Regions from separate parts of the Dorea sp. 210702-DFI.3.125 genome, predicted to be linked through region 2. Evidence: riboswitches for the same ligand, from Rfam matches in the RefSeq annotation. Region 2 holds a riboswitch; the other holds the start of a gene.

Region 1 (9,740 bases), on a different contig from region 2:
TGCTGGCAGTCAGCACTTGCAGGATCACCAACCTGTACCGGATAGTCATCGTGCATTAACCACTCATACCATCCACCATCGTATACAGAAGTGTTATCGTATCCATTCTCATAAAGCACAAGGAATGGTACCGTTGCTCTCCAGCCTGTTCCACAATAGAATGCAAGGTGATTATCTAATGTAAAGTCACAGTCTTTCCAAACTTCTTTCAGTCCGTCCAGATCTTTTACAGTTCCGTCATCGTTCGTGAAGTCTGCAACATCTGCTGCAGTCTTGGCACCTTTTCCCCATACAGCTCCATCCGGCTCACCGGCTTTGTCCATATAGTTATATCCACTCGTCTTTCCAAGCCACTCTTCTTCACTTCTGATACTTACTAATTTGAAGTTGTCATCATTGGCAAGTTTATCTTTTGCTTCTTCGATAGATGTCCAGTACTCTGGATGAGCTGGTACAGTTGTTCCGAAATCTTTTGCTTCTGCTCCTTCATTTGCCTTTGTTTCTGTCTCGTATCCGGCTTTCTCCCATGCATCGATTCCACCATTTACAATCTTGACATCCTCAACACCAGCCCAGATATAAGCATAGGCTACACGCGCTGTTCCGGAAATATCTCCACCGTAAAGAACAACCTTTGTATCTTTTGTGATTCCGTGAGAAAGAAGATTCTTCTCAACCTCGTCTGCTGAAAGAAGATTGTATGCACCTTCCTCAGATCCTGTAGCATCCTCTACTTCAACATCACCGACATAAATTGCTCCTGGAATGTGACCTTTCTGATATGACTCACAATCCTTTGCATTATCACTGTAAGCTACCTCTGCAACTACTACATCCTCATAACCTTTCTGGTTACCATCCATAGCACTCTTTAACCACTCTGGTGTTACATATACAGTTCTCTGCTCTACAGCCTCAACATCTTTTGTCTCTTCTTTTGTATCTTTTGCTGTTTCTGTCTTAGTCTCAGACTTTTCATCTGATTTTGAGCTTGATCCGCATCCAACTGCAAGAGATGCAACCATTGCTGCACTTAAAAGTACCGCTAATACTCTTTTTTTCATTGTACGTTCCTCCTTATAGCTGTTGTGGAATCCGTCATGACAACATCTTCCAATTCTTTTATGCATGTCCAAATTGGAACATTTTTCGTTCCATGCCATACTATTGGCGTATTCTATCAATCACAATTTACTCTGTCACGAATGCAGCAGATACGTCCCCGTCTTTTGCACCATTCTCAATGATGTAAAGGTTATCTAAATCAAAGCCAGCGTCTTTCAGGATAGAGATTCCTGTCTTAGCACACTTGTTTCCGCTGTAGCAAAGAAGATATACTTTCTTGGAAGAATCCATCTTCTCTGTTGCCAGTTTGTACATAGCTGTCTGAGCATCTGCACTTTCAATCTCTTTTAATCCGCACTGGAAAGATCCTTTTAAGTGTCCTGCTTTGTATGTATCATCATCACGAACATCCAGAATCTGAACATCTTTGTCATCTACTGCTGCAACTGCATCTTTTCCAGATACATACTGCCAGTCGATGTTCTCTTCTGTACGGTCTGTTGTAAGAGCTCCGCTTACGTCAGCAAGTGCTTTTGCTCCACCCTCTACTGTGTAGATAGATGTTGACTCGATTCCTGCATCTCTTAATACACCTGTTGCTTTTTCAGCTCCACGCTTACCACTGTTACAGATGATGTAGATATCTTTTCCATCGTTCAGGTTCTCTTTTGCGTAATCTGTCATAGCGTCAACTAAGGAATCATCCTCTAATGGGAAGATTGGGCACCACTCAGAATTCTTAACTCTTCCAGTCACATAGTTATCCCACTCTCTTACATCGAGTACGTGAACTCCGTCAGCTTTCGCTGTATCCTCAGCAGATACATACTGATACTCATCGTCTGCCAACTCTTTTTTCTCCTCTGTTTTTGTATCTGTAGACTCTGTCTTTGTCTCAGATTTTGTGTCAGAACTGGAGTTTGATCCGCATCCTACAACCATAGATCCTGTCATTGCTGCTACTAATAATAATGTTACGACTCTCTTTTTCATGTTTTTAATCTCCTCAAATGTTTTATTTTAATTTTTAGAACTCTAATTTCTTTACGATGTTTTTCATCTGTACACCGTGAACCAGACTTGCACCGCCACGGATTGCTGCTGCCACATGGACAGCCTCTGTCATCTGCTCTTCTGTTACTCCCTTATTCAGACAGTCATTGGTATAAGCATCAATACAGTATGGGCACTGTACCGTGTGTGCCACAGCAAGTGCAATGAGAGATTTCTCTCTTGCTGTCAGTGCACCTTCTTCAAACACTGCATTATAGTAGCTGAAGAACTTCTCTGCTAACTCCGGTGCTTTTTCCCCAATGGTTCCAAACTTCGCCAGATCTTCCGGATTGTAGTAAGTATCCATTTCATATCCTCCCTTTTTCTTTTTTGGACTGCCGGTCCATATATATTTTTCTCAGCATAAAGATCAGTGCCGAGAGGGCAAACAAAATCATAAGCGCGGTCACAAATAACTTTGCACCGCCGGTCAACATGCCGCCAACGTAAGAGTACACAATTGTTGCCGGAAGCTGTCCGATTCCTGTTGCAATAAAGAATGACATAAATGACATAGATGTCAGTCCTGCCGCATAACTTACAATATCGAACGAAATAAATGGAAGCAGACGGCAGATCAGGATTGTATTCTTTCCATATCGTTCAAAAAATGTATCAATCTGAGCCAGTCCGCTCTTGCTTGTAAGTTTCTCTGCCACATCACGTCCCAGAATTCTTGCAATGTAGAAACATACAGCCGCTCCTGCCATAGCACTTGTCCAGGAAAGGATTGCTCCCTGCCACCATCCAAACAGATTCGCATTTGCGAATGTGAGCAAAAATGCCGGAAGCGGTGCTGCAATGGACTGAAAGATCATCAGTAAAAATGAGATTACAGCCGCATATGCTCCATAAGATGCCACAAAATCACGTACAACCGTAAAGTCTCCGCTTGCAAACATGGCAAATACCTTGTTCATCATTTTATTGACACCTGGGACTAAAAAATACACAGCGACTGCTGCAATCACTGCGATTAATAATACAACTTTCCCCAGCCAGTTCTTTTTCTCTTTCATATCTTTAAAATTCCCCTCTGAAATATGTAATGTCTGTTCATTTTATCAACAACTTTCTAACACGTCAAATTTATAATCTTTAACAACTCTATGTTATAAATCAGTTACGTTAATAGTACCTTTTTGTACTATTCTCGTCCAATTGTTTTTATTAATATTTTCTATTAATTATTAATTCTATCTATATATTCCTATAATAGGAAAAGTATGTTTTATTATTTTTTCATATAAAGTTCTGATAAAAATACAGAAACCTCTATCACGCTTTCTTTTTATTGCATTGATAGAGGTTTCCAATTACATACTATTCATTTCACATTTTGTTACAAAATAAAGCTTATTACTGTACCAATTCCGGATTGGACACACTGACTTTATGGTCATACCATTTACCCTTTGTTCCAACCAATGCCAGATCAAATTCATCGTCCAGTGTCGGTACCGGTACGTCAAAGGAATATACTTCCTTTGGCGCGGAACCATCAGAATAAGTAATCTCTGTTGTCTCTGACGGATCAATAAGATCTGCCCCGTCTTTCTGTGCATCTTCTGCTGAGCCTAAGAATAACTGTACGATATTTTTAGAATTCAATGTAATATGTACTGTCATCTTACCATCTTTAACAGTCAGCGTTGCTTTTCCGTCATTATAGTCCGGATTCTCGTGGAACATACCGCTGTCTGTATTAAAATCTACCTTATAAGTTCCATCTTCCAGCTCAGGCTCCTTCGCATCTTTGCTGTCAGTCTTTGCTTCTGACGCATCATCTTTGGAAGCTTCTGTTTTTGTGTCATCTTTCTTATCCGTATTACTTCCGCATCCGGCAAGCATTGTCATTGCCATACTGGCGGAAAGTAATAAAACTAATAATTTCTTTTTTAACATGTCCATTCTCTCTTTTCTAATTATTTTTCTTTATAATTGTACTCTGAAAATCTGACCTGTCAACTATTTAGCTTCAATTGCAGCTTTTGTATGTGCTACATAAATCTGCTGAATTGCATCAATCTCTCCAAGACCTGCAATCTGTGATTCTACACTGTCAAATGCTTTTGACGCTTCAAACTGGCTCTTCCATGAATCATCATCGTCTCCTGCCATATCATTGTTCGCATGATCTCCTGCAACAACCATCAGTGGACGAAGGATTACTTTCTTATATCCGGCCTCTTTGATTTTCTCAATGACTGCCTGACACTCTGTATCTTCCGGCTCACCTTCTACAGTTCCGATAAATACATTCTTATATCCAAGCTGCTCAATCTGTGTCTGCATCTGATCATAACTTACATTTGCAACGTGTGAAGTTCCATGTCCCATGAATACAAATGCGGTTCCATCTTCGGCTGCTGCATCAATGCTGTCATAGTTTGCTGTCTTAACTGCTTCGTCTGTGATTGCTTTTGCAACTGCTTCTTTGTCTGCATTGATAACTGTTGCATCTGCTCCAACTTCGCCGAGAAGAGGCTCAGCAATCTTTACAGATTCAAATTTATCTTTATATTTTTCCACTGTCTCTGATAACTCATCATACTCTGCGCCATGCATCAGATGTGTCGGCTGAACAACAAGGTTTTTAACTCCATTGTCTACTGCACGCTCCAGCGCCTGCTCCATGTTGTCGATCTTCTCATCATCACGGGCCTGTACGTGATTGATGATGATCTGAGCTGTAAATGCTCTTCTTACTGACCAGTCTGGATTAGCAGCCTGAAGTGCTTTCTCAATTCCACCGATATCTTTTGTACGGCTGTCATTGAATGATGTACCAAAACTTACAACAAGAAGTTCATTCTCACCAATCTCGTCCTGATTTAACGGATCATCTTTCGAAGCGTCACCTGTATCTCTTCCGAAGTAATCAGGATCTGCGTTTTCACCTTCTACTAATTCTTTTTGGGCATCTGTTAATGCGTCCCAGGCTTCCTTAGCTTCTTTGCACTGTTCATCTGTCTTGTCAGTTCTCTCCTGAACATAGATATCATCAATCAGTTTTGCCACCTTGTCTGCTGCCACCTGATCGCTGTCCTCCTTCGTATTCTCTGTCTTTGCATCACTCTTTGCGTCAGAACTTCCTGAATTTCCTCCACATCCTGCAAGCAGAGACATACTCATAGCTGCAGTAAGTAATACGACTACCAATTTTTTCTTCATCTTTCCATCCTCCATTTTTTTCTAAGATACAAAATAATTTTTCCGGAGGTTTTTTATTACATAAAAATTCATATAATAAAAAATCCCTGCCATTAAAAAATGAACAGAGAGTACGCAAAACAAACTATTGACGAAATTATCTTCCTTCCGTCAAATAGCCTTTCTATGTATTTCGTACTGCCAGTTCCTCGTGGCCTGAACAAATATGTTCCTGTACTGTGAAAGGCAGGTATCCCGGCTTATTGCTCAGGCGCTATAAAATCAGCCTTCCCGGTCTCCCAGTGGCATGTAGGATTCAAAGCTCGCAAAATACGGTGACGAGTTCGTACAGGATTCACACCTGTTTCCCTTTTCACCAGCCAGATAAATAACTTTTTATAATATCTTTCTCTGACTGACACCTCACGCATTTTTTATTCTTTTGTATCTTTAACTATTACTTTTACAATCTAACACATCTGATAATTACTGTCAATACATCAGCCTGTCAGACTGTATTCCATATTGGTTTCTCACTTCCATTACGGTCGGGATAAAATCCGGTCGATTTCTCTGGAAGCCTCACTCTTTGTCAGTGTATGTATGTCCATTTCCATAGAAATATTCTTCTGTTGCATAAGCCTTGTGAGAAATGCGATCTGTTTTGCGGTTATCGGTTCTTTTTTCTTCACTTTATATGCCAAGGGCTGTGGTTTAAAAACCTTCGGTTCCTTTTCCTCATAAAAATGCGCCATAGACTGATACAGTTTTGCGGTTGCCAGAGCATCATGATATGCACGGTGCGCCGCTGCATTTTCGATATGATAGTATTCGCAGAGTGCGCCAAGCTTTCTGGATGGGAGGTCTGCATGAACAACTTTGGCAATCTTAAGTGTATCAATTCCCATATGATCATAGGTGTAACCAAGTTCTTTTGCTTTTGTCTTCACAAAGCTGAAGTCGAACTGCACATTATGTCCAATCAGCGTATCCTGTTCGCAGAATTCAAGGAACTCCGGCAATACTTCGCCGCAGTTCCCTGCTCCTTCTACCATATCATTTGTAATTCCGGTCAGTTGCGTAATCATCGGAGGTATCCCGGCCTCCGGTTCAATAAAACGAATAAAACGGTCAACAACTTTTCCTTCCCGTACTTTCAATGCACCAATCTCAATAATCTCATTGTGCTCCGGGCTAAGTCCAGTCGTCTCTATGTCAAATGCAACATATGATTTTAACATCTTACTTGTCCGTCTCTTTCTCATCCATTGCTCTTACTTTGTCATTTGCATACAATACGCCGCGCATACAGCCATTGCCTTTCACATCTGGATAACCTTCCTCATTATAACAGACTGTAATCACACAGCCATTGCGACAACCAGTACAAGTAAATTTCAAATCTGACATTTTCTCTTCCTCCCCCGCGCCTTTGCGGACTGATGCATGATTCATTTTTTTCGCTACCCACGGATTTTTTTGTGCTATGCACTTCTTCAATCCTTAATATTACTAGTATAACATTTTGTTCATTTCTTAACAATGTACATATCTACCCATTTTGTCTATATTTACAAATTATTTTTCGTATTTTTATCTAAAATAGACAATGATTTTTCTTGTTTTTAATATTATACTGTACTTTAGATAAAAAGGTTAATTATTTTAAAAGGAGAGGTAATCATGAACGAAGTATTGAATAACATTTATACTCGAAGATCTATTCGTAAATTCAAAGAGCAGGACGTTCCAAAGGATCTCGTAGATGAGATTGTCAAAGCAGGAACTTACGCTCCAAGCGGCAAGAACTTACAGACATACCGATTCTATGTAATGCAGAATGCAGATTCTATTAAGAGTCTTCAGGATGTTGTAGCAAAGGGAATGGAGAACCCTGCTTACACATTATACGGAGCAAAGACAATTGTACTTGTTGCATGTGAGAAAGAAGCTGTCAACGGAGTCAGCGACTGCTCATGCGCGATTGAAAATATGCTTCTTGCAGCACACTCACTTGGACTTGGTGCATGCTGGATCAACCAGTTAAAATACTGTGGAGACAAAGCAGAAGTTGCTGATTACCTGGAAGGTCTTGGAATTGACAAAGACATGCAGGTTGTCGGAATGGTAGGAATGGGATATCCTGATGAAGAGCGCGAGGCTGCTAAGAGACAGGACGATCTTGTTACATATTTGAATTAGTTTTAGTTTCTTTGCATATAGAAATGGAGAGTGGTTTTGTTCCACTCTCCATTTTCTTATTCTCATACCAATGATATGTTTTCATTTTCTAAAATTCAAGAATGCCTCGACAATCTATAATTCTACAGATATGTTCTGCTTTTCTATTCCATGTTTTTCGGCATAACCGGTCAGGAATAATGTCAACGCTCCATCTCCCGTTACATTGCAGGCTGTTCCGAAGCTATCCTGAAGTGCGAAGATTGCAAGCATCAATGCTGTACCATCATCACCAAATCCAAGAACGCCTGTAATGAGTCCCAATGATGCCATTACCGTTCCTCCCGGAACTCCAGGGGCTCCAATGGCGAAAATCGCAAGCAGGACGCAGAACAGTACCAATGTCTGAATATCCGGTAATGTTCCATATAATACCTTGGACACGATCATACAGAAAAATACTTCTGTCAATACGGATCCGCACAGATGGATATTTGCAAACAGCGGCACACCAAAATCCACCATATCTTCTCTTAAAACTTTAGATTTTCTCGCACACCGAAGCGCAACTGCAAGTGTTGCGGCAGAAGACATCGTTCCAACTGCTGTAATATAAGCCGGTCCATAATGCTTTACGACTTCAATTGGATTCTTTCCAGAATAGACTCCTGCTACAACATACAGCACTGTCAGCCAGATATAATGTCCGATCATAACGATTACGACCGCACTGACAAATACCGGAAGCTGCTTTGTAATAGTTCCATCATATGATAAACAAGTGAATGTAAATGCAATAAACACTGGAAGAATTGGAATAATAATCTTTGACACAATTGCAAGTACAATATTTTGGAACTCATCTAAAATAGTAATGATCGTCTTTGCTTTTGTCCAGATTGCCGCAAGTCCGATTAAAATGGAAAATGCAAGAGCACTCATGACATTCATAATCTGCGGAATAGTCAGACCAAAAACATCTTCCGGCAATTCTTTTAAGCCTTCAATCTCTGACACAACCGGAAGATTCGGAATAATTGCATATCCAGCTCCCATAGAAAGAAGTGCTGCCAGTACGGACGACGTATATGCAACCATAAGTGCAACTCCAAGCATACGTGACGCATTATTTCCAAGCTTTGTAATAGACGGTGCAATAAATCCGATGACAATTAACGGTACTACAAAGTTAATGACCTGTCCCAGAATATTCTTTAATGGGACAACAACACTCATTACATTTTCCGGGAAAATCTGTCCAAAGATAATTCCAATAACAATACCAATCAATAATTTCACCGGAAGACTGCTAAATATTTTTTTCATACCCTACCTCACTCATTCTTCATGCTTAATAAATTTCTTCTATGTATAAATCATTCTACTTTTATCCCAATAAAGAAATTTATTAGTTGAAAATATTATGTTTATTATACAGTTGTCAAATATGTTTTGTCTACTTTTATCTTAGAAAAAGCAATTTCTTATAATAGAAAAAAGGCACATCCTTTCGGATATGCCTTAAATTCAACGTGCGCGAGAAGATTCGAACTCCCGACCTTCTGGTCCGTAGCCAGACGCTCTATCCAGCTGAGCTACGCGCACATTACTGTGTTCCGTTTCTCTTGTGTCCCTCACAGCAAAATCTATTATAGCGTAGGTCCCCCTGGTTGTCAACAAGTTTTTTCAACTTTTTCAAACTTTTTTCACTGGAATTTTTCCACTCTTTTTTCTCTCCAGCACATTTGCCGCCATCGTGATTGCAAATGCACATCCCATTGCAGCAATCATAGCCACTGCAAATGCCGGGCCTTTTCCTTCATTTGCCATAAACGGAGCAAGCACTGCCGGCACATAAGCGGTTCCTTTTACATTGAACAGTCCTACGATTGCTCCACCTACAGTTGCACTTGCCAGCGCTCCGGCAAAGACAATCTTGTTTGAGAACATGAATGGATAAGATGCCTCCACAAATGTTCCAAAACAGATATTGATAATGCAGCCTGGAAGTGCTACAGCCGCCTCACCTTTCTGCTTCGGCAGAATAATATTGGCAAGTGTGATTCCTGCAGATACCATGACAAGTCCTGTCATATCAATAGCTCCAAGGAAACTAAATCCCATTTCTTCCATTTCCAATAGTACAATCGGAAGAATTGCCGCATGGTAAACACCTCCAATAATTGCCGGCCAGATCAGAAGTCCTGCTACCGCCCCTGCAAGGAGGGCATTGTAATCAATACACATGTTGATCAGAGAACAGATACCATTTCCAATCCATAATGCTA
Region 2 (9,740 bases):
CGGAACTTGCTGTGCTGACCGGTCCCGTAATATTTCCGATAATCGGTACATCTAAGTTTCTGGATTTCAGAATACGGATTGCATCCAGTACAACCTTTGCTCTCCCTTCCTCCATACTCATCGGTGTAATAGTCTCCCACTCTGTGACCGAATTGATCGCATATCCCGTTACATGCGGCTCATAAATCTTACTACCCATAGTCACCTGAGCCCCCATAGCTTCTGCCTCAATCGTCATGCAGAATGGAACACCTACATTTTCAAAGCAACCTTTTTCATAATTAGCTTCTGCCAGATCTGCCATCATTCTGGCATTCAGATGTGCCTCCGGCCAACTTACATTTGCCTCATCCATCAGATCTGTCGTTATCATATTCATCATTCCACCGGGACAGATACATGGCGGTCTGTCTGTCGGCTCCTGATGCATGGCTTTCCTAATTCGTTCTTTTGCATCCATAAATCCCCAGCTCCTTTTTCGAATTCTTATTCGGATTCTTTTATATTTAGCCTGGCCTATACCTTTTCAGACCGTTTCCAATACAGCTTTTGTCTTTTCTATCTAGGCAATTCCTGTCAGCTCTTTCGCAACTTTTACAGCTTCAACCGCATTCACAGAATATCCCTCTGCTCCGATATCGTCCGCAAATTTTTTGGAAATCGGGCTTCCTCCGACCATAACTTTAAACTTATCACGGATTCCCTGGTCTTTTAATTTCTCTATAACTGTCTGCATTCCACCCATAGTTGTCGTCATCAGTGTGGACATACAGATCAGATCTGCATCTACCTCTTTTGCCTTCTCAATAAACTGGTCAAGCGGAACATCTCGTCCAAGATCATACATCTCGAATCCTGCTGTCTCCATCATAATCTTTACCAGGTTTTTACCGATGTCATGAGTATCTCCTTCCACAACACCAATAACTGCTTTTTTCTTCGCCTGATCATCTGTATTTTCCAGATACGGACGAAGTACATCCAGTCCCGCATACATTGCATCCGAGCAAAGGAGTACATCTGTTACAAAATACTCTTCTGCATCGTAAAGCTCACTGGCCTTATTCATACCATCTACAAGACCTTCCATAATTCCGTCAAACGCCGGATATCCGGCCTCAATATATTCTTTCGCAACTTCTACGACTTCCTCATCTTCCATCTCTACTACACACTCTGATAATTTTGCTAATAATTCTTCTTTAGATGCCATACTATAAATCCTCCATAATCTAAATTTTTATTTTGTTAGAAAATACCTCATAGCCCGCAAGCTGTTTTTTCCTGACATTCTCATCTCTTGACGTGTTTTATCTTGATATATTTTAACATTAATTACACATATCTTCAAATTGAGCACTTCCATATATTCGTACAGACATTTATCCATTCTATATGTCATCCATCAGATAACGAATCGCCCAAGCCGGCACTTTCGGAATCTCATCCAAAACTTCACTATCATATATAAACGCCACTGGATACTCCGGTTTTTTTCTCGGATAAACACCCATTCCATCTGTAAAATACAGCATTCCATTCAAGTTCGTAAGTTCTCCGTTTTTTTGAAGTTCTTCTATATACTCAAATGCCGGTCTGAAATCAGTTCCTCCCCGGCCATAAAGTGTCAAGTCTTCCATCACCTGCTCCAGTTCTTTCTCTGATGTAATCTTCACATCCTTCTGAACCAACGCATCACACTGGATCAGATGGAAATTCACTCTGTCTTCGCTTTTCTGCCCACTTTTTAATATCTGGTACGTTTTTTCCAGAAATCTCCGAAGTTTTTCTTCCTCCACTGACCCTGAAGTATCAATCACAGTCACAAATGTTTTCACTACCCGGACATCCTTGTACTCCAACGGCTCGATCAGCGGCATATTTCCATACAGTTGCATTCCATAAGTATAGAAATTATAATCAAATTCCTCATCATTGATCTTCATACATTCCCCAAGCCTGGTAAACTTTCTTAAGAATGCACTATAGTCCTGCTTCTTTCTGTTCGCAAGCTTTAAATTCACCAAAAAATCACCGGTTTCACCACTCCGGCTTTTCATAAATGTCTCAAGATCCACCTGAATCTTTTTCGCAGCCTGCTTCCACAGCTCTTCCAATTTTTGATTTGAGAACATGACCTCCCGGTTCTGATTCACCTGCCCTGATTTCACCTGGATTACATCATTCCTGTTTTTTGTTTCGGGATACCAGAAGCTATGGTCATCCCGACGGAAAATTTTCTCCAGCCAGTCTATTTCTGACTCTTTTGTCTTTTTCAGATATCCATAAATCTTTTCCGCATTCATAAGTCCCACATTTTTCCGGATGCGGTCAAGTTCCAGCTTTTCATCTGCCCCGGCACTAATGTCTGCAAAGTCCAGTTTCCAGCTTTCGATGATATATTCTGTTGCCATATCGCATGCAAGATCCCATTTTCTTTGCTCGATCTGCGGATTTACAAAGAAATGTCTGAATATTCCATGCACAACTAAATGCAAATACATTCTGCTGACGAAACCTTTCTCTTTTTGATATGCTCTCAGTACATATTCTGGATTATAGTAAAGATTTTTTCCATCTGTTCCCATACCATATGAACGATTACGCATACATTTAGAGGGACTCTCCGTCAGCATCCGAATTGCCGGTTCCAGAAACCTCATATTGACCAACGTTCTCTGTCTGCTAAAGTTCAGAACTTCTGAAGCCACTTTTATTATTTCCACACACATAAATATTACACCTGATCAAGCTCCAGATTTTGAATCTGATCCATAAGATTTTTCTGTCTCTCGTAGAACATCAAATTCTTATTATGTTTAAAATACTCCCGACATCCATACTGACTGATAAATCTGGCCGTATATTCATTTTCCGTAAGTTCTGTCACAAGTACAAGAATCTCCTGTCCTTCTTCAAACACATCTTCACAAAAGTAAAATGAGTTGGACAGACAGCCCGATGCTTTTCTTGTCTGCTCTTGAAAGCTTTCTGTCAACTGTGCAAAATAATCTCTGAGAATTACAAAATCTCTTTCATCCGGAGTCCGTATGCCTGCTTTTTTCCGGCATTCTTCCAGATAAACAAGCACACGGTCATCTTCCCACACCTGGGCACGGGATAAATTACCGGCACGTTTTTTCTGTTTTTCTTGTTCCATTAAACATTCTTTTTGTTGTTCGATACAAGAAACAAGGTCTCGGCCTTTTTCCACATCTGCTTTTATCTTTTTCAGGCAATCCCCAAATACAAACAATGCATTTTGCATCTCCATTGTCTCTTTAACAGTATCCGTAATTCCATCCATCAAAAGACCAAGGAAAGAAATCCTCTCATCAAAAGATGCTTTCATCGCCCTCTGTCTTACTTGCTCTGATGGAATGCCAAATAAGATACGGTCCACCTGATAATCATTTTTATATTTTTTGAACAAATCATAATAAATTGCAAAGTCACGGGCAATCTGCTCGTCCTGCACGTACTGGCTGATCAGATTCAGATCCACAGGCAGATTCTTCTTTTCACTCAGACACATGATCTGACTTAAATCTTCCCAACCTCTTGCTGTCACAAAATGCTTTCCATCCACTGTATTTTCCACGGAATAAAATGCATCTTTCTTCAGATCCAGATAAGTCAGGATTGCCGGGTGCATCCCCTGCTCATAAGCATATGTTTTCCAGACACTATAATCAGGCTCTACATCCATTCTCTTTACGCGGTCCCAGGACGCAATATCGAATTCCCTCACAGAATGATTGTATTCTGGCGGATTCCCTGCTGTTACGATAATCCAGCCCTCAGGCACTTTGTGCTGTCCAAATGTCTTGTACTGTAAGAACTGAAGCATCGCCGGCGCCAAAGTCTCAGATACACAATTGATCTCATCTAGAAAAAGAATTCCTTCACATATTCCCGTGTCCTCCATCACTTCATAAACCGCTGCAATAATCTCACTCATCGTATACTCAGATACCTGAAATTTTTCTCCGCCATACTCCTTTTCTACAATGTATGGAAGTCCCAGTGCACTCTGCCTTGTGTGATGTGTCATCGTGTAAGACACAAGTGCTACTCCAAGTTCCTGCGCAACCTGCTCCATAATTGCAGTTTTACCGATTCCCGGCGCTCCCATCAAAAATACCGGGCGCTGCTTTTCTGTCGGAATTATATATCTGCCTTTTTCATCCTTTTCCAGGTACAATTTTACCGCATGTTCAATCTGCTCTTTTGCTTCCCTAATATTCATAAATATTATGACAACGCTGCCAGAAGCTGATCAAGCTGGCTGCCCGTCTCCTCCTTTTTATCCTCATTTTGGATTTCATCCTGATAATTCAACAGCATGCTGCGGATCTCCATATCGGACTTTTGCAGTGACTGATCCAGAAGTCTGTTCACTGCCTGTTCCGCCAATAAATTGTAATGAATGAAAAACTGTAATAACTTTTTATTTTTTAATAAAAGGACTTCATAGGAACTCCGGTTTTCTTTCAGATCCTTCACATAAGAATCAAGGATTTCACTTCTTACATCTCCCTGTTCTACCAGGTAATCTGCAAGTCCTGCTGCCGCCCACATTCTCCATTCTTTTGCAAATCTCGTAATCCTCATATTCGGTGCAATGATTTCTTCCATATCATAGCAAGTTGTCCACATATCCCAGTCCTGAAACACTTCTTCATCCACCGGGTTTCCTTCTATATACACTCGTTTTAATGCAGAACATTGTGAAAAGATGCCTTTGCCAAACTCTGTCACCCGTTTTGGGAAATGAAGTTCTTTTAAATTCGTACACCGGTAAAACACCTTGCGTTCTACCACCTCCAGTCCTTTTGGCAAATGTACTTTCTCCAGACTGACACAAGTCACAAAAGCACCTTCTTCAATTCGCTTCACACTCTCCGGTAAATCCACCTGTTCCAGTGCTGCGCACCCGGAAAATGCATGAGCCCCAATCACTTCTGTATCATGCGGCAGTATTACTTCCCGCAGTTTTCCACAATCATTAAATGTATCATGCGGAATCTCCACCAGATGTTCTGGAAACTTCACTTTTTTTAACATCCTGCAATAACGGAATGCACTGTGCCCAAGTTTCTGCAAATTCTCCGGTAATTCTATATATTCCAGAGGTGTTCCGCTGAAAGCATAGATGTCGATTGTTTTTATGCTTTCCGGTAAATGTATCTTTTTGATTCCACTCCCCTGAAAGGCATGCTTTCCAATTCGTTCCACTGAATCTGGCAAATGCACTTCCTGCACTTCCATGCAATACTCAAAAGCACTGTCTGCAATGATCCGGATACCATCCGGCACTTCTACAAATGCGTCAGCTCCAAGATATTTTATAAGCGTATCTCCTTCTATCTGAAGATTTTGATCTACGTTTCCGGATTCCATTACACTTTTTAATACTTCCCGTGCATTTTCACTTTTCAACGCTTTCGTATTCAGTCGTTCCAGCGCTTTCCAGCCTTCTTCTATTTCCTCCAATTCCACATCGTCTGAATCAATATTGTTGACCAGAATTACATCTGCATGTTCAATCTGGTCTACATAAAATTCTCCCAGTCCGGAGGCATATGCCTCCACCATGCCAATGTCTACAACTGTAACATTCGGTCCGATCATCATCTCAAGATGGTCCTTCTCTTTTAGTTGCGTACATACTTTCACGACATCGGACAGTTTTCCAAATCCAGATGCTTCTATAAAAATTCTGTCCGGACAATCTTCCATGGCAATCCGGCGCATCTTTTCTTCAAACTCAAGTGCCATCCCACAACAAATGCAGCCCTCACCGATTTCTTCATAAATCAAGCTGCCTTCTGCATTTTCCCGGTCAACTGCCTGTGCACCAAAATCATTTTGAATTACCGCAGTCTTTCCCTTTACCTGTTCTATACATTGATTTAAGAATGTTGTTTTTCCGGATCCCCGAAATCCAGATATGATCTGAACAACCATGTCCTGTTTATCTACCTCCATCAGATTAGTTTTCTGATTTTATATCTTTTTATTCAAATTGGGCAGATTCTCTTTCCGACACATTTTATTCAAAGTTCTTAGGATCTAATGGCCACTTTCCATACTTTCTTGCTGCATTCATAAAAGCTTCAATATTCTCCAATTTTACCTGACCGGAAAGATCACATCCAGAGGCAAGAATATAACCATTCGGTGAATCCCATGCTTTCTGCAAACACCTCTTTACAGCTGCATCCATTTCTTCCTTTGTTCCCTGAATAAAATAGTCGACCGGTGCCACATTTCCAAGAATCGGCATCTTCTGCCCTGCTGTATTTTTTACATGCTCCAAATCAACGACATTGTCCACACTGATCATATCACTTCCTGCATCTGCCATGTCATCAATTGTTTTGGTCGTATCCCCACATATATGATAGCAGACCATTCCTCCTGCATCATGAATTGCCTGATTTACTTTTTTTGCATACGGAAGCACAAACTCCTGATACTGACTCTTTCTCAAGATTGTGCCAGAAGCGAGTGGATCACATTGTAGGATCAATACCCCTTCTTGAATGAACTCTTTATAAATATCGATAAGACAATCTGTTGTAAACTGCACAAGTCTGTGAACCTTTTCTGGTGATTTCCTCATGGCACGGAACAGCTTCTCTGCTGGATAACAGCTTGTGGCAGCTGTATATGGTCCAGTAATCAGAACCCCGACCGGTACTTCATCACCAATTTCTTCTTTTACAATGTGGCATGCCTCCAGACAATGTCTTAGGTGCGGATCATTTTCTTTTTTCAGACGTTCCGGATCCAGCTTGTCAATATCATCCAAACTTTCAAGCGGATACGTTGCGATTGCAGGTGTCTGAAACTCCGGATCATTGGTCGTTCCCCCAAGCCCAACTCCTACCATGTGAAGCCCGTATTCAATGACTGCAAGGTCATTACCAAATCTTTTGTACGCTTCAATCTGACACTTTGCCTCATTCTCCGGTGAGCTTCTTTTCTCGCGATGAGTCATCCCACATACATCGCCTGACATAGATACTATGACCGGCATTGCAAGCATTCGATCCATCGATTGTCCTGTCATAAAAGCATTCAGTCTTTGATTCGGTGTCATCTGGTCTAATTCGTGCATAAATCTCCTCCTCGTATTATACATGCAAACAATAAGTTTCTCAATATTCTCCCTGGATTTTATACACTATAACTTCTATCACTGTCATGAACGATCAGTATAAAATATTTTTCCACTAAAAAAGGCAGGGAAAATAAAACGAAGTGTCTGTTCTTTTCCCTACCGAAAATCCCAATTCCTATATAGCAGGTTTCCTGGCTTGATTTCATCCTCTGCTTTCCTCTTCCCGGCTTATATTACTGCTGTTCTGTTGCAGATATAAATACCAGTGACTCCGTTGAAGCTTCGTCCATCTTACAGTAGAATAGGCTGCCCTGGATTCTCACCAGATTCCCTTTTAAATGTCAAATCCATCACTAATATAGTCTTCTGCATCCAGTATAATTATTAAGCACGCTTATTTCAAATAAATAATATTGATATATCTACCCAATTATCGTTTTTTCAAATAAAATACACTCAGTCTTCATGGAATTCCTAAAAAGAATAAACTCATAAAAACCAAGTGTACATAATTAAGAATGGCTCTACATTCCTACTTGCGAAACTACATACTTATTTTTTTCTTAATGCTTTCTTTTTCTCAAGATTTGTGACAACCATGCAGCAGCTTGCATCACCTGTGATGTTTACTGTTGTACGTCCCATATCAAAGATACGATCCACTCCAGCTACAAGAGCGATTCCATCTACTGGAAGTCCTACAGATGTAAGTACCATTGCCAGCATAACCATTCCAGATCCCGGCACACCTGCTGTTCCGATAGATGCCAGTGTTGCTGTCAGGATAATCGTCAGCATCTGTGGAAGTGTCAGGTTGATTCCATAACAGGACGCGATAAAGATTGCACATACTCCCTGATAAATTGCAGTTCCGTCCATGTTAATTGTTGCTCCAAGCGGAAGCACAAATGAAGTCACTTCTTTTGATGCTCCCATGTTCTCTACACACTCCATATTGATTGGAAGTGTTCCTACGGAAGAAGCACTGGAAAATGCAAACATCATTGCCGGAAGCATTCCTTTAAAGAATGCGATCGGACTCATACCGCCCATTGTCTTTACTGCTAATGAATATACAACAACTGCATGTATAATGTAGCAGACATACGCTGCTAAAAGCACCATTGCCAGTGAACCGATGATCATCGGACCATTTACTGCAATAACCGGGCACAACAGACAGAATACTCCGATTGGAGATAATCTTAAGATCATCTCCATACATTTCATAAACATATCATTCAGATCATTACACCCCTGAATCAAACGTGGATTTTTCTCCGGTCCAATCAGAATAATCGCAAATCCGAACAATACTGACATCACAATTACCTGAAGCATATTGGACTCAGACATCGGTGCAATAAAATTGGATGGGAAAATATTCACAATTGTATCCATAAATGATACCGACTCTGCTGCTTCATAAGTCAAGTCTGTTGTTGCAACGACCGGGAACATTCCTTTGAACAGATTTCCTCCAATCAATCCAAATGTGATTGCAAATGCGGTTGTACACATATAGTATACAACGGTCTTTAAACCAATTGCTCCTACTTTTTTAATATCCTGCATGGAGATAATCCCACACATAATGGAGAATAATACGATTGGAACTACGATGAACTTTACAAGGTTCAGGAAAATTGTTCCAAACGGCTTAATGTAACTCTCTGCAAATTCTGCATGACTCTGCATCAGAAGTCCTACTACAATTGCAAGAATCAACGCGATAAAAATCTGCATTGCCAAGGACATTTTTTTCTTTTGTTTCATGATTTTAACCTCTCTTTACTTGATTTCATTTCCCCGTTATATTTTACCCCAAAAAAGCACTGTCATAAGACAATGCCTATTCTCTGATATAAAATTATATCATACCTTATTCTGATTCATCAACCAGTTTTTTGCAAGTTCATGTGGAAAATTATGCATTTTTTGATTGGTTGGGGACGTAGCAAACTTTCAAAATACTACGTCCCCAACTGCAAAACACGGTGTCCCTTTTTTGCCTCAAAATATCATTTTTGCATTTTTGTCGCTTCATTTGCACAAATTACATACCTTTCTTGAATTGGGAACATAGTAAAACTCCAAAAAACTACGCCTCAATCTTTCAATATGGTGTCCATTTTACACGACATATGTTGTATGCAATGACTCTTTGTTTGTCATTCCAAAATCTTCTTCTGTCATTACACCTCCCTTTTCAATAATCAAAAATTGGTCATCCCATTTCCCAGACACTAATTTTTCTAATATAATATTACTTCCCGGCACATATTGATATGGCACATTTATAATTGCAGACTCCCTTTTTGCACGCTCTACATATTCTTTTGAATAACAATCATAAACACCTGTATCCACAATATCTACACTCTTGTAAGCATCAAACCAGACTTTCATAACTCTTTTGGCTCTTCTTTCACCATACTTTAAAACCAAATCTTGTTCCATCTGTTCAATAGACATCAAATCTCTGTTTTCAGTCAAATAAAAATGTCCGACTTCTTTTAGGTTGTAATGAAACTTTTCGTCCGTATGCATTAAAAGTGTAATACAATCATCAACTTTTGGCATAATTGTCCGCCTTGGAAAAGTCCATCCT

Evidence for each region. Region 2 has a riboswitch for cobalamin ahead of LI164_RS04495 (uroporphyrinogen decarboxylase family protein). Riboswitches for the same ligand answer to the same signal wherever they lie in the genome.
Region 1: linked by a shared signal. The riboswitch ahead of LI164_RS01235 (sirohydrochlorin cobaltochelatase) and the one ahead of LI164_RS04495 (uroporphyrinogen decarboxylase family protein) in region 2 are both predicted to bind cobalamin.

What each region holds. Positions count from the first base shown of each region.
Region 1 covers NZ_JAJCNF010000002.1:17,611-27,350, reverse strand. Annotated here, with positions in the region: gene LI164_RS01260 (sulfurtransferase) at 1-1,064, opposite strand, end outside; gene LI164_RS01255 (rhodanese-like domain-containing protein) at 1,192-2,058, opposite strand; gene LI164_RS01250 (arsenosugar biosynthesis-associated peroxidase-like protein) at 2,093-2,425, opposite strand; gene LI164_RS01245 (TVP38/TMEM64 family protein) at 2,427-3,137, opposite strand; gene LI164_RS01240 (hypothetical protein) at 3,478-4,023, opposite strand; gene LI164_RS01235 (sirohydrochlorin cobaltochelatase) at 4,087-5,292, opposite strand; cobalamin riboswitch at 5,499-5,712, opposite strand; gene LI164_RS01230 (PolC-type DNA polymerase III) at 5,814-6,512, opposite strand; gene LI164_RS01225 (hypothetical protein) at 6,514-6,681, opposite strand; gene LI164_RS01220 (nitroreductase) at 6,955-7,473, shown strand; gene LI164_RS01215 (dicarboxylate/amino acid:cation symporter) at 7,588-8,778, opposite strand; tRNA gene LI164_RS01210 (tRNA-Arg) at 8,984-9,057, opposite strand; gene LI164_RS01205 (PTS sugar transporter) at 9,148-9,740, opposite strand, start outside.
Region 2 covers NZ_JAJCNF010000006.1:14,508-24,247, reverse strand. Annotated here, with positions in the region: gene LI164_RS04520 (methylcobamide--CoM methyltransferase) at 1-460, opposite strand, end outside; gene LI164_RS04515 (corrinoid protein) at 563-1,213, opposite strand; gene LI164_RS04510 (VWA-like domain-containing protein) at 1,392-2,732, opposite strand; gene LI164_RS04505 (ATP-binding protein) at 2,738-4,249, opposite strand; gene LI164_RS04500 (leucine-rich repeat protein) at 4,255-5,991, opposite strand; gene LI164_RS04495 (uroporphyrinogen decarboxylase family protein) at 6,056-7,126, opposite strand; cobalamin riboswitch at 7,293-7,502, opposite strand; gene LI164_RS04490 (dicarboxylate/amino acid:cation symporter) at 7,682-8,905, opposite strand; gene LI164_RS04485 (DUF1638 domain-containing protein) at 9,263-9,740, opposite strand, start outside.